DNA from 2 places in the Aminobacterium colombiense DSM 12261 genome. Region 1 is predicted to be linked to the other one. Evidence: a T-box and tRNA genes for the amino acid it is inferred to sense, from the RefSeq annotation. Region 1 holds a T-box; the other holds one or more tRNA genes.
The links. A T-box is a leader RNA that pairs with one kind of tRNA and senses whether it is charged. The one in region 1 lies ahead of thrS (threonine--tRNA ligase), so its partner is inferred to be a tRNA-Thr.
Positions count from the first base shown of each region.

Region 1 (4,429 bases):
CGCTAACCAATAAGGAAAAGCTCCAGCGAACTGTTCTATGAGTATTCCGAAGAACCGTTCCAGACTTCCCAGAATTGTTCTGTGAAGCATTACGGGCCGATGTTCTTTTCCGTCAGCTCCGACGAATGTCAAGTCGAATTTTTCAGGCATCTGGAAATCAAGCTGAATTGTTCCACACTGCCATGTACGTCCGATACAATCCTCAAGGTGGAAATCTATCTTGGGACCATAAAAAGCGCCGTCACCAGGATTGACGCGATATTGCATATTAGTTTCTTCCAGAGCTTCTTTCAAGGCAGTTTCAGCTATATTCCACTGTTCTTCTGACCCCATGGAGTTCTCAGGACGGGTAGAAAGCTCCATTGTATATTTAAAGCCAAAGATATCCCTATATATGTACTGGCAAAGATACATAATCCCTTTGATCTCATCTTTAACCTGCTCTGGTGTGCAGTAAAGATGAGCATCATCCTGCGTAAAACAACGTACTCGCATTAAACCATGAAGAACACCTGATCGCTCGTGGCGGTGGACTATCCCTAATTCCGCCATCCGCAAGGGAAGATCACGATAACTTCTTATCTGACTTTTATAAATAAGAATTCCACCAGGGCAATTCATTGGTTTAATGGCAAAAGGCATCTCGTCGATCTCTGTAAAATACATGTTGTCACGATAGTGATCCCAATGCCCAGAACGAATCCAAAGACTGCGATCAAGAATAAGAGGGGTTCGAATCTCGCAGTACCCGTTCTTTTCGTGAACTTGTCGCCAGAACTCAGTGAGCTTGTTCAGTATAGCCATGCCCTTGGGGTGGAAGAAGGGAAATCCAGGACCTTCGGGCTGAATACTGAAAAGGTCGAGTTCTTTGCCTATTTTACGGTGGTCTCTATTCTTCGCTTCTTCAAGTCTTGTTATATAAGTTTGAAGAGATTCCTCATCTGCAAAAGCCGTTCCGTAGACACGGGTCAACATTATGTTTTTTTCATCGCCCCTCCAATAAGCTCCGGCTACTGAAAGAAGTTTAAAATGCTTTATCCATGAAGTATTCGGTACGTGAGGCCCTCTGCAAAGGTCTACATAGTCTCCCTGCCTGTACAGACTCACAGTCCCATCTTCTATCTCCTCTATCAATTCCACTTTGTACTTTTCTCCACGCTCTTTAAAAAAGGCAATCGCTTCTTCTTTTTTCAAAATCTGGCGCTCTATGGGGAAAGCACGCTTCGCAAGACGTTTCATTTCCTTTTCAATTTTTGGAAGCGCTTCCTCCGAAATTGATTCCGGGAGTTCCATATCATAGTAGAATCCGTTTTTAATGGATGGGCCTATCCCAAAGTGAGCTTCCGGATAAAGAGATTGAAAAGCCTGAGCCATAAGGTGAGCTGCTGAGTGCCGTATAATATCAAGCCCCTCTTCGCTGGCGCCATCTATAGCTTCTAACAATCCGCTCTCTGCGATCTCAGCTGAGAGATCAACATAACGACCGTTAATCTTGGCTGCCACAGCCCCTTTATGCATCTCCCAGCGCTTCAATACATTAAGAACACTGCCACTTTCAATTTCTATCATATCCTCATTGGCGTTTTTAAGCTCGAACATGCGTATCACCCCTAAAAAATAATGCCCACATCTCTCCTTCTGGAGACGATGTGGGCTATATCGCGGTTCCACTCCAGTTCCAGCTTATAAAGCTGGCCCTCTTTACGCTGTAAGGGGCGTTCCCCTGCATCTTACGCCAAAAAGCTTCAAGCTTCGATGCCGGCTCAGGAATGGTCTTCGGTCTACCCTGCTGCATGAGGCTCTCAGCCCATGGCCTCCACTCTCTGTTCAGTGGTCGTAAAACTACTCTTCCCTTCATAGCCTTACATATTCTATTTGGCGAAATTTATACTACCTAAAAGTAAGAATGTCAACTCTTTTACTTCACACCGGTACTGCCAAAGCCACCTTCTCCACGTACTGAATCTGAAAGGGATTCATTTTCCTCCCATACTAACTGAACCACAGGGGCTATGATCATTTGTGCAATCCTATCCTGTGGCATAACCTGAAAAGGTTCCTGTCCGAGATTAATAAGGATAACCCGAACTTCCCCCCTGTAATCAGAATCTATAGTCCCTGGAGTGTTAAGCACCGTAACACCGGAACGAAGAGCGAGACCGCTTCTTGGTCTCACTTGAGCTTCATAACCTTCTGGAAGCTCAACATAGAGACCAGTACCCACACTTCCCCTCTCTCCAGGCTTTAGAAGAAGAGGCTCCGCCGCACGAAGATCCACCCCGGCAGAAAAGGGAGTTCCATATTCCGGTAATGGTATTTCTATGTTTCGCCGGGCGACCTTAACCATTACACGCTTCATCGACGAGGTCCACCCTGCCTACGGTCCGGCCGTTCCTGACTTCCACCACGACGCTGGCCAGGAGCGGGACGGGGAGCGGAAGCAGCTTTGGCTTCAATAGCGGTTTCCTTTGCCTTCTCCTCTTCAAGGGCTTTGCCGAATCCCTCTTTTATAACCCTTTCTTCCTGGTCATACAGTTTCTTGCGTGTCAGATTAGTCCGTCCCATATCGTCTATTTCTTTGACCATGACAAGGACTGTATCCCCAACACCAAAAACATCTTCCACTTTGCCGACACGGTGAGGGCTGATTTCGCTTATGTGGAGAAGACCTTCTTTGCCTGGCAAACACTCTATAAAAGCCCCGAAATTCATAATCCGAGTGACTTTGCCCAGATATATTTCCCCTGGCTCCAATTCTTTTGTAAGCCCCTTTATTATTGCCAGTGCGCGTTCAACACCCTCACTTGATGTTCCGGCTATATATACTTCTCCATTATCTTCCACATTGATCTTCACTCCTGTTTCCTGGGTAATGCCTCGGATGACCTTACCGCCAGGGCCTATGATATCTCTGATTTTTTCAGGATCAATATGGGTCACATAAATCCTTGGCGCGTAAGGAGAAAGGCCGGAAGGCTCTTCTATGGCAGATTCCATTTTCTCGAGTATAAACAATCTTCCTTCTTTTGCCTGATTGAGGGCCTTTTTAAGAACTTCCCTAGTAATGCCACCTGCCTTGTTATCCATCTGAAGGGCCGTCACACCTTCGCGGGTTCCGGCCACTTTAAAGTCCATATCACCATAGTGGTCTTCAAGACCCTGAATATCACTCAAGATCTCTACTTTTTCCCCTTCCTTTATGAGCCCCATGGCAATGCCAGCGACATGTCTGTTAATGGGAACTCCGGAGTTCATAAGAGCAAGGCTTCCCCCGCAAATAGATGCCTGAGAACTGGATCCGTTCGACTCCAGGATATCTGAAACAAGACGGACCACATAGGGGAACTCAACCTCATCGGGAATTATAGGGCGAAGAGCCCGTTCAGCCAAGGCGCCATGCCCTATTTCACGACGTCCCGGACCCCGCATGGGACGAACTTCTCCAACTGAATAGGGGGGAAAGTTATAGTGAAGGATGAACCTCTTGTTCGGTTCGTCCTGTTTAAGGCCGTCAAGAATCTGGTCATCTACTCCCATCATCCCCAAAGTAGCCACAACGAGGGCCTGAGTTTCGCCCCGGGTAAAAAGAGCTGAACCATGCACACGAGGCAAAACTCCCACTTCACATGTAATCGGGCGAATCTCATCCATTGCCCGACCATCAGCCCGCTCTCGCTCATTAAGAATGCGGGACCGCATTGTTTTCTTCACCATCTCGTCAACTGCCGCAGAAATATAAGCCTCCGTACCAGGATAATTTTCTGCGAAATGCTCGATAGATGTGGTTTTAACGTAACGAATTTTTTCTGCCCTGGGTTTTTTCTCGTGAATACTGACTGCCTCTAATACATGCTTTTGCATTTCTGCTCCTAGCCATGAATCTATCTCTTCAAAAAATTCTGGTTCAGGAATATCTATCTTTTCCTTGCCAATCTGCTTCCGAATCTCTTCTTGCATGGCAACAATCTTTTTAATTTCAGTGTGGGCAAGATCCAGAGCATCTACGAGCAACTCTTCTGATACCTCGTTAGCTCCCGCCTCAACCATGGTAATGCCGTCCTTATGGCCAGATACGAGCAAATCCAATTTGGATTCCAACATTTGCTCTTCAAGAGGGTTGACTACAAGCTGGTCATTAATATAGCCGATGCGCACAGCTCCTATGGGGCCTCCCCACGGAATTTCAGAGATCATAAGAGCTACAGACGCTGCATTAATGGCGAGTACACTGGGGGGGTTAAGCTGATCTACTGATAGCACAGTAGCAACAACATGTATGTCGTAGCGAAGATTTTCATCGAAAAGTGAACGTATAGAACGGTCAATGACACGTGCACTCAAAATGGCGTTTTCAGTTGGTCTTCCTTCCCGTTTGATAAACCCTCCGGGGATTTTACCTGCTGAGTAATATCTTTCTTCAAAGTCAACT
Region 1 is NC_014011.1:716,474-720,902, reverse strand. Features, by position in the region: gene thrS (threonine--tRNA ligase) at 1-1,599, opposite strand, end outside; T-box leader at 1,638-1,867, opposite strand; gene dut (dUTP diphosphatase) at 1,919-2,359, opposite strand; gene AMICO_RS03525 (polyribonucleotide nucleotidyltransferase) at 2,356-4,429, opposite strand, start outside.

Region 2 (4,429 bases), 820 kb from region 1:
GCAACAGGTTAGCTGCCCCGTTCCAGAGTGCTACCCATGTTTTATAAAAGGAGGGGGAAGGAATGTGGAAAGGGCGCTTTAGTGAAGAAACAGCAGAAATCGTTTTGAACTACACCCAGTCTCTTGATCTGGACTGGTGCCTTGCTCCCTTTGATATCCAGGGGAGCATCGCCCATGGGAGAATGCTTGTTTCTGCCGGTCTTTTGTCCCCTGACGAAGGAGAAAAAATAGAAGGCGGACTTCGTCAGGTCTTACAGGAAATAGAAGAGAAAAGTTTTACCCCCTCTATTGAATTAGAAGATGTGCATATGAACATAGAGCACCGTCTTACCCAATTGCTCGGACCTCTGGGGGCGAAGCTTCATACTGGGCGTAGCCGCAACGACCAGATTGCTACGACGTTGCGCCTTTATTTGCGTGATAGACTGCAAAAGGTTCAACAAGGCATGTTCACCCTTCTTGAGGCTATTCTGGAAAGAGCCCATGCTCATCGCCATATTGTTGTTCCGGGATACACTCACTTGCAGCAGGCTCAGCCAGTAAGCATGGGCCATTACTGGATGTCCCATTTTCAGGCATTTCGAAGGGATTGCATCCGTCTTCGGGCTGCTCTGGGCTCACTGGAAGATTGCCCTCTTGGCGCAGGGGCCCTTGCGGGTTCAACATTGCCTCTTGATCGTTTTTATACTGCAAAGGAGCTTGGATTTAAGAACCCGACGGAGAACAGTCTTGATTCTGTAGCCCATAGAGATTATTTATTTGATTATCACTATTTTGCGGCGGTGTTTGCAATACATTGCAGCAGATTGGCCGAGGATTTTATTATTTACAATAGTCAGGAATTTGGCTGGCTTAAACTTCCTGACGCTTTCTGCACGGGCTCAAGCATGATGCCCCAGAAGAAAAATCCTGACGTATTGGAGCTGACCCGTGGAAGGACAGGACAAATCATAGGACACTTCGTTGATTTGCTTGTTATGCTAAAAGGACTGCCCATGACATATAATCGGGATTTGCAGGAAGATAAACGAGGTCTTCTGGCATCTCTTGCCGTTATTCTCTCGATTATAGAAATTCTGCCAGAGTTTTTGTCTCGTGTAGAAGTTGATGAAAAAAGAGCTGTTTTAGGAATGGAAAATGGTATGATCCTTGCTACCGATGTGGCCGAGTATCTGGTTAAGGAAGGTGTTCCTTTCAGAGACGCTCATTGGAAAGCCGGACAGCTTGTTCGCTATTGTCTCGATAACGGGCGGTCTCTTCTGGATCTGACCCTGTCTGAATGGAAAGCTATTATTCCAGAAGCGAAAGAAGACCTTTTATCCATTCTTTCTCTTAAAGAGAGTGTCGCCAGGCGGCAAACCTATGGAGGAACAGGTTTTATATGTGTAGAGCGGCAAATAGAAGAAGGGGATGGGTGGCTCGCGTATCAAAAGAAGAGAGATAACGCCTGCTCTTCCAGTTGAATATGAAACCAAATAAAGGCAGGCAAAAGCTATTTTACAGGCCGAGATTCCCCTTGTCAGAAAACTTTCAATCCTGAGATTTTTAAAAAGGGCTTGACTTGCGGCGTTTTTTCTGTAGAATAAACCCTTGCGTAACGGCAGTAACAGGTCGAATGCACGAGCCGTTAGCTCAGTCGGCAGAGCACCGGACTTTTAATCCGGGCGTCGTGGGTTCGACTCCCACACGGCTCACCATAGCGGTCCCATCGTCCAGTGGTCTAGGACACAGCCCTTTCAAGGCTGCGACACGGGTTCAAATCCCGTTGGGACCGCCATTTTTCAATTTATCTGCCGGTGTAGCTCAGTTGGTAGAGCAGCGCACTCGTAATGCGCAGGTCGGCGGTTCGAGTCCGCCCGCCGGCTCCAGAGTTAGCATAAGTATGTTCCCCATGTGAACCCTTTCGTTCTCGTAAGCCCTCTGCCGATCCGAAGCATATTGAAGGCGCCATCGCATCTCGCTAAAAAAGCACCCAGAAGTATACTCAGCCAATCGAATTTATTGCCGCCGTTTTTGTTGGAAACGAGAAAAACGGACAAATTACCGCACTATTATCGAAAAAGAATCTCCCGGTTCTCCCGCCAGGAACACCAGGCTTCCCCCGGGTACGGATATTTCGCTGCTGTCTATAATGCTGTCGTAAACTTTCTCTACCTGCCGTCTGGGAAAAATGATCACCCTGCCATTTGCGGGCTTTTCGATGGACATAATTCCTCCTTGTTCGACTTTCCTCCATTCGTTTTCGCCCTCAGATCCGATCACTATGGTATTTTCCCCTGGTACTAGCGTTCCTGCGATATCTTCGCTCGAATAGACGAACTGGATTGCCTTCAAACGGATTGCGCCGTCTTTCTTAAAAAGCTGGATATTGCACTGATCGCGAAAGCCTGTTGCGGCAATTGCCCCAAAATCGGGGGTTTCCACCCTGTTCACTCCAAAGAATTTCACATACCCGGGAAGATCGCCGTACTCTTCAGATTTTACCAACAGATCGTCAGGAAGCTGCGCAAAGGGAGAGGCGTTGCGTATAAGCCAAAACCTGCCGTCCATTACCACCGACAGACTTTCTGGTTTTTCTACTGGATCAATCTTCTGGTACATGGGAATATCTGCCCCGTACTGCGGGACTTCTTCCATGACAAGATAAACTGTCTTTTCTCCCGTGAGAAAGTAATATCGGTAACCAGTTGCAAAATCATGAAATAAGCCTCCGTTGTGAACCAGTGAAAGAATCGGCTTCTCTTTATTCTCTTTCGCTTCTTCGTCTTCCGAAGGAGAAGCGAGGGAGTAGACGTTCAGCGTATGACTCTCATTGTCAAAGATCATGCGAACAGCTTCTTGTGTGTTTACATAGAATCCCGCGAGTTTCAAAAACTCATCGGGAATGGGCTGTGGTTCTGGAGGTTTGACTGGAGAAACCGGTTTCGGTCCGGGGAGCCCCTTGTCCTTCATGAGCGCCTCCATAATACGGTGCGTAGCTTTTGCGGCGCCAGCTTGTCCGGAGTACGTCACTGCAATCGCCAGCCGTTCCTGTGGAAGGATCTGGAGATTGGTTGAATAGAACAAGGTCCCGCCGCTCTTGCCCAGAACCTGGTACCCGTTCTCCCGGTAGGCTGGAAGGAGTGCATAATCCCAACCGAAGGCATCTAAAAGGGCATCCCCCTTCAATAAAGAAGAAAAGGGGGTGGGCTGTTCCTTCAGAACATCCTTTAGCGAGGAATCTGAAAGAATGTTCATTCCGCCGGGGGCAAAACTGTCTCCAAACCGGCAGAGGTCCTCCGGAGTGGAGGAGAGCCCGCCTGCGCCCAGCACCGTAACTACCTCTGGGGGATATTTATTTCCCTCTTCATCGTAGAATTCGGCAATCTTTCCTCCAGTAACGCCAACACTCTCACCCGAGTTCCGCATTTCAAGGGGAGAAAATATCCTTTCGGTGACAAACGAGGCGAATGACTTTCCTGAAACACGCTCAACGATTATCTCGGCCAGGGTAAAACCATCATTGCAGTAAATACTCATTTCACCTGGGGTGTGCTTGAGAACCGCATTCTTCAATGTTTCAAGCAATAGGGTCTGGTGATCCTCGTCAGCCCTGTACCCAAAAACAAATGTGGAGCCAGGCAGGCCTGAAGAATGATTGAAAAGCATCCGCACCGTAATGTCCCGGTATCGGGGGTCCTTCATTACGAATTCAGGTATATGCTTTACCACGGGGTCTTCAAGGCTTAATTTACCATCATCTGCCAGCAGCAGAATTGCTACGGCAGCGAACATTTTGCTCGTCGAACCTATATTGAACCTGGTGTCTCTGTCCACGAGACGGTTAAGTGAGCGGTCTGCCGGTCCGAATCCCTCCGAATACACTATATTGCCCCTGTCCATCACTGCTACCGATGCGGAGTTTCCCCCTCCGGATATAATAGTTTTCCATATTATTTCTCTCGCGGTCGAAACTGTGTTCGGGTAATTAACGACATTGCCAGAACACGGCAAGATGAAGATGAAAAGAATTAATACAACACACGAAAGACTCATAAGAACAGGCAACGCCTTACGGGTTCTCATTAATGTTTCCTCCCTTTCACACGTTTTACTGCTTCAAGTTTGAAATCCTGTGTGTAATATTTGCACCTCTCTAATCTCCACTATATCGTCTCTTTGTACTGTCCATTAATTCGGGGGCTCTGCGATCAGGTATGCCCTTAACCCGAGTTTTCGCATCAAGTGCTTTTTGTGATAGGATGTCTGTAGCAAACGTACTTTATTTTTCTCCACTCATTTCGACCTGGTACGCAATCGGCCTTTTTACTGGTGTCTCCGTTAATTTCATTTTGACACCTTCTATGTATGTCGCATAATACAGCCAAAGTAAAATAAAAACAATAAAAGCGCAAGGCAATTAAAATCTATCTATTTTACGTGGGGATTT
Region 2 is NC_014011.1:1,541,379-1,545,807, reverse strand. Features, by position in the region: gene AMICO_RS07725 (DUF501 domain-containing protein) at 1-82, shown strand, start outside; gene argH (argininosuccinate lyase) at 63-1,463, shown strand; tRNA gene AMICO_RS07715 (tRNA-Lys) at 1,622-1,697, shown strand; tRNA gene AMICO_RS07710 (tRNA-Glu) at 1,702-1,777, shown strand; tRNA gene AMICO_RS07705 (tRNA-Thr) at 1,793-1,868, shown strand; gene AMICO_RS07700 (serine hydrolase domain-containing protein) at 2,041-4,065, opposite strand.
Region 2: it encodes a tRNA-Thr, which carries the amino acid that the T-box ahead of thrS (threonine--tRNA ligase) is inferred to sense. The anticodon was not compared.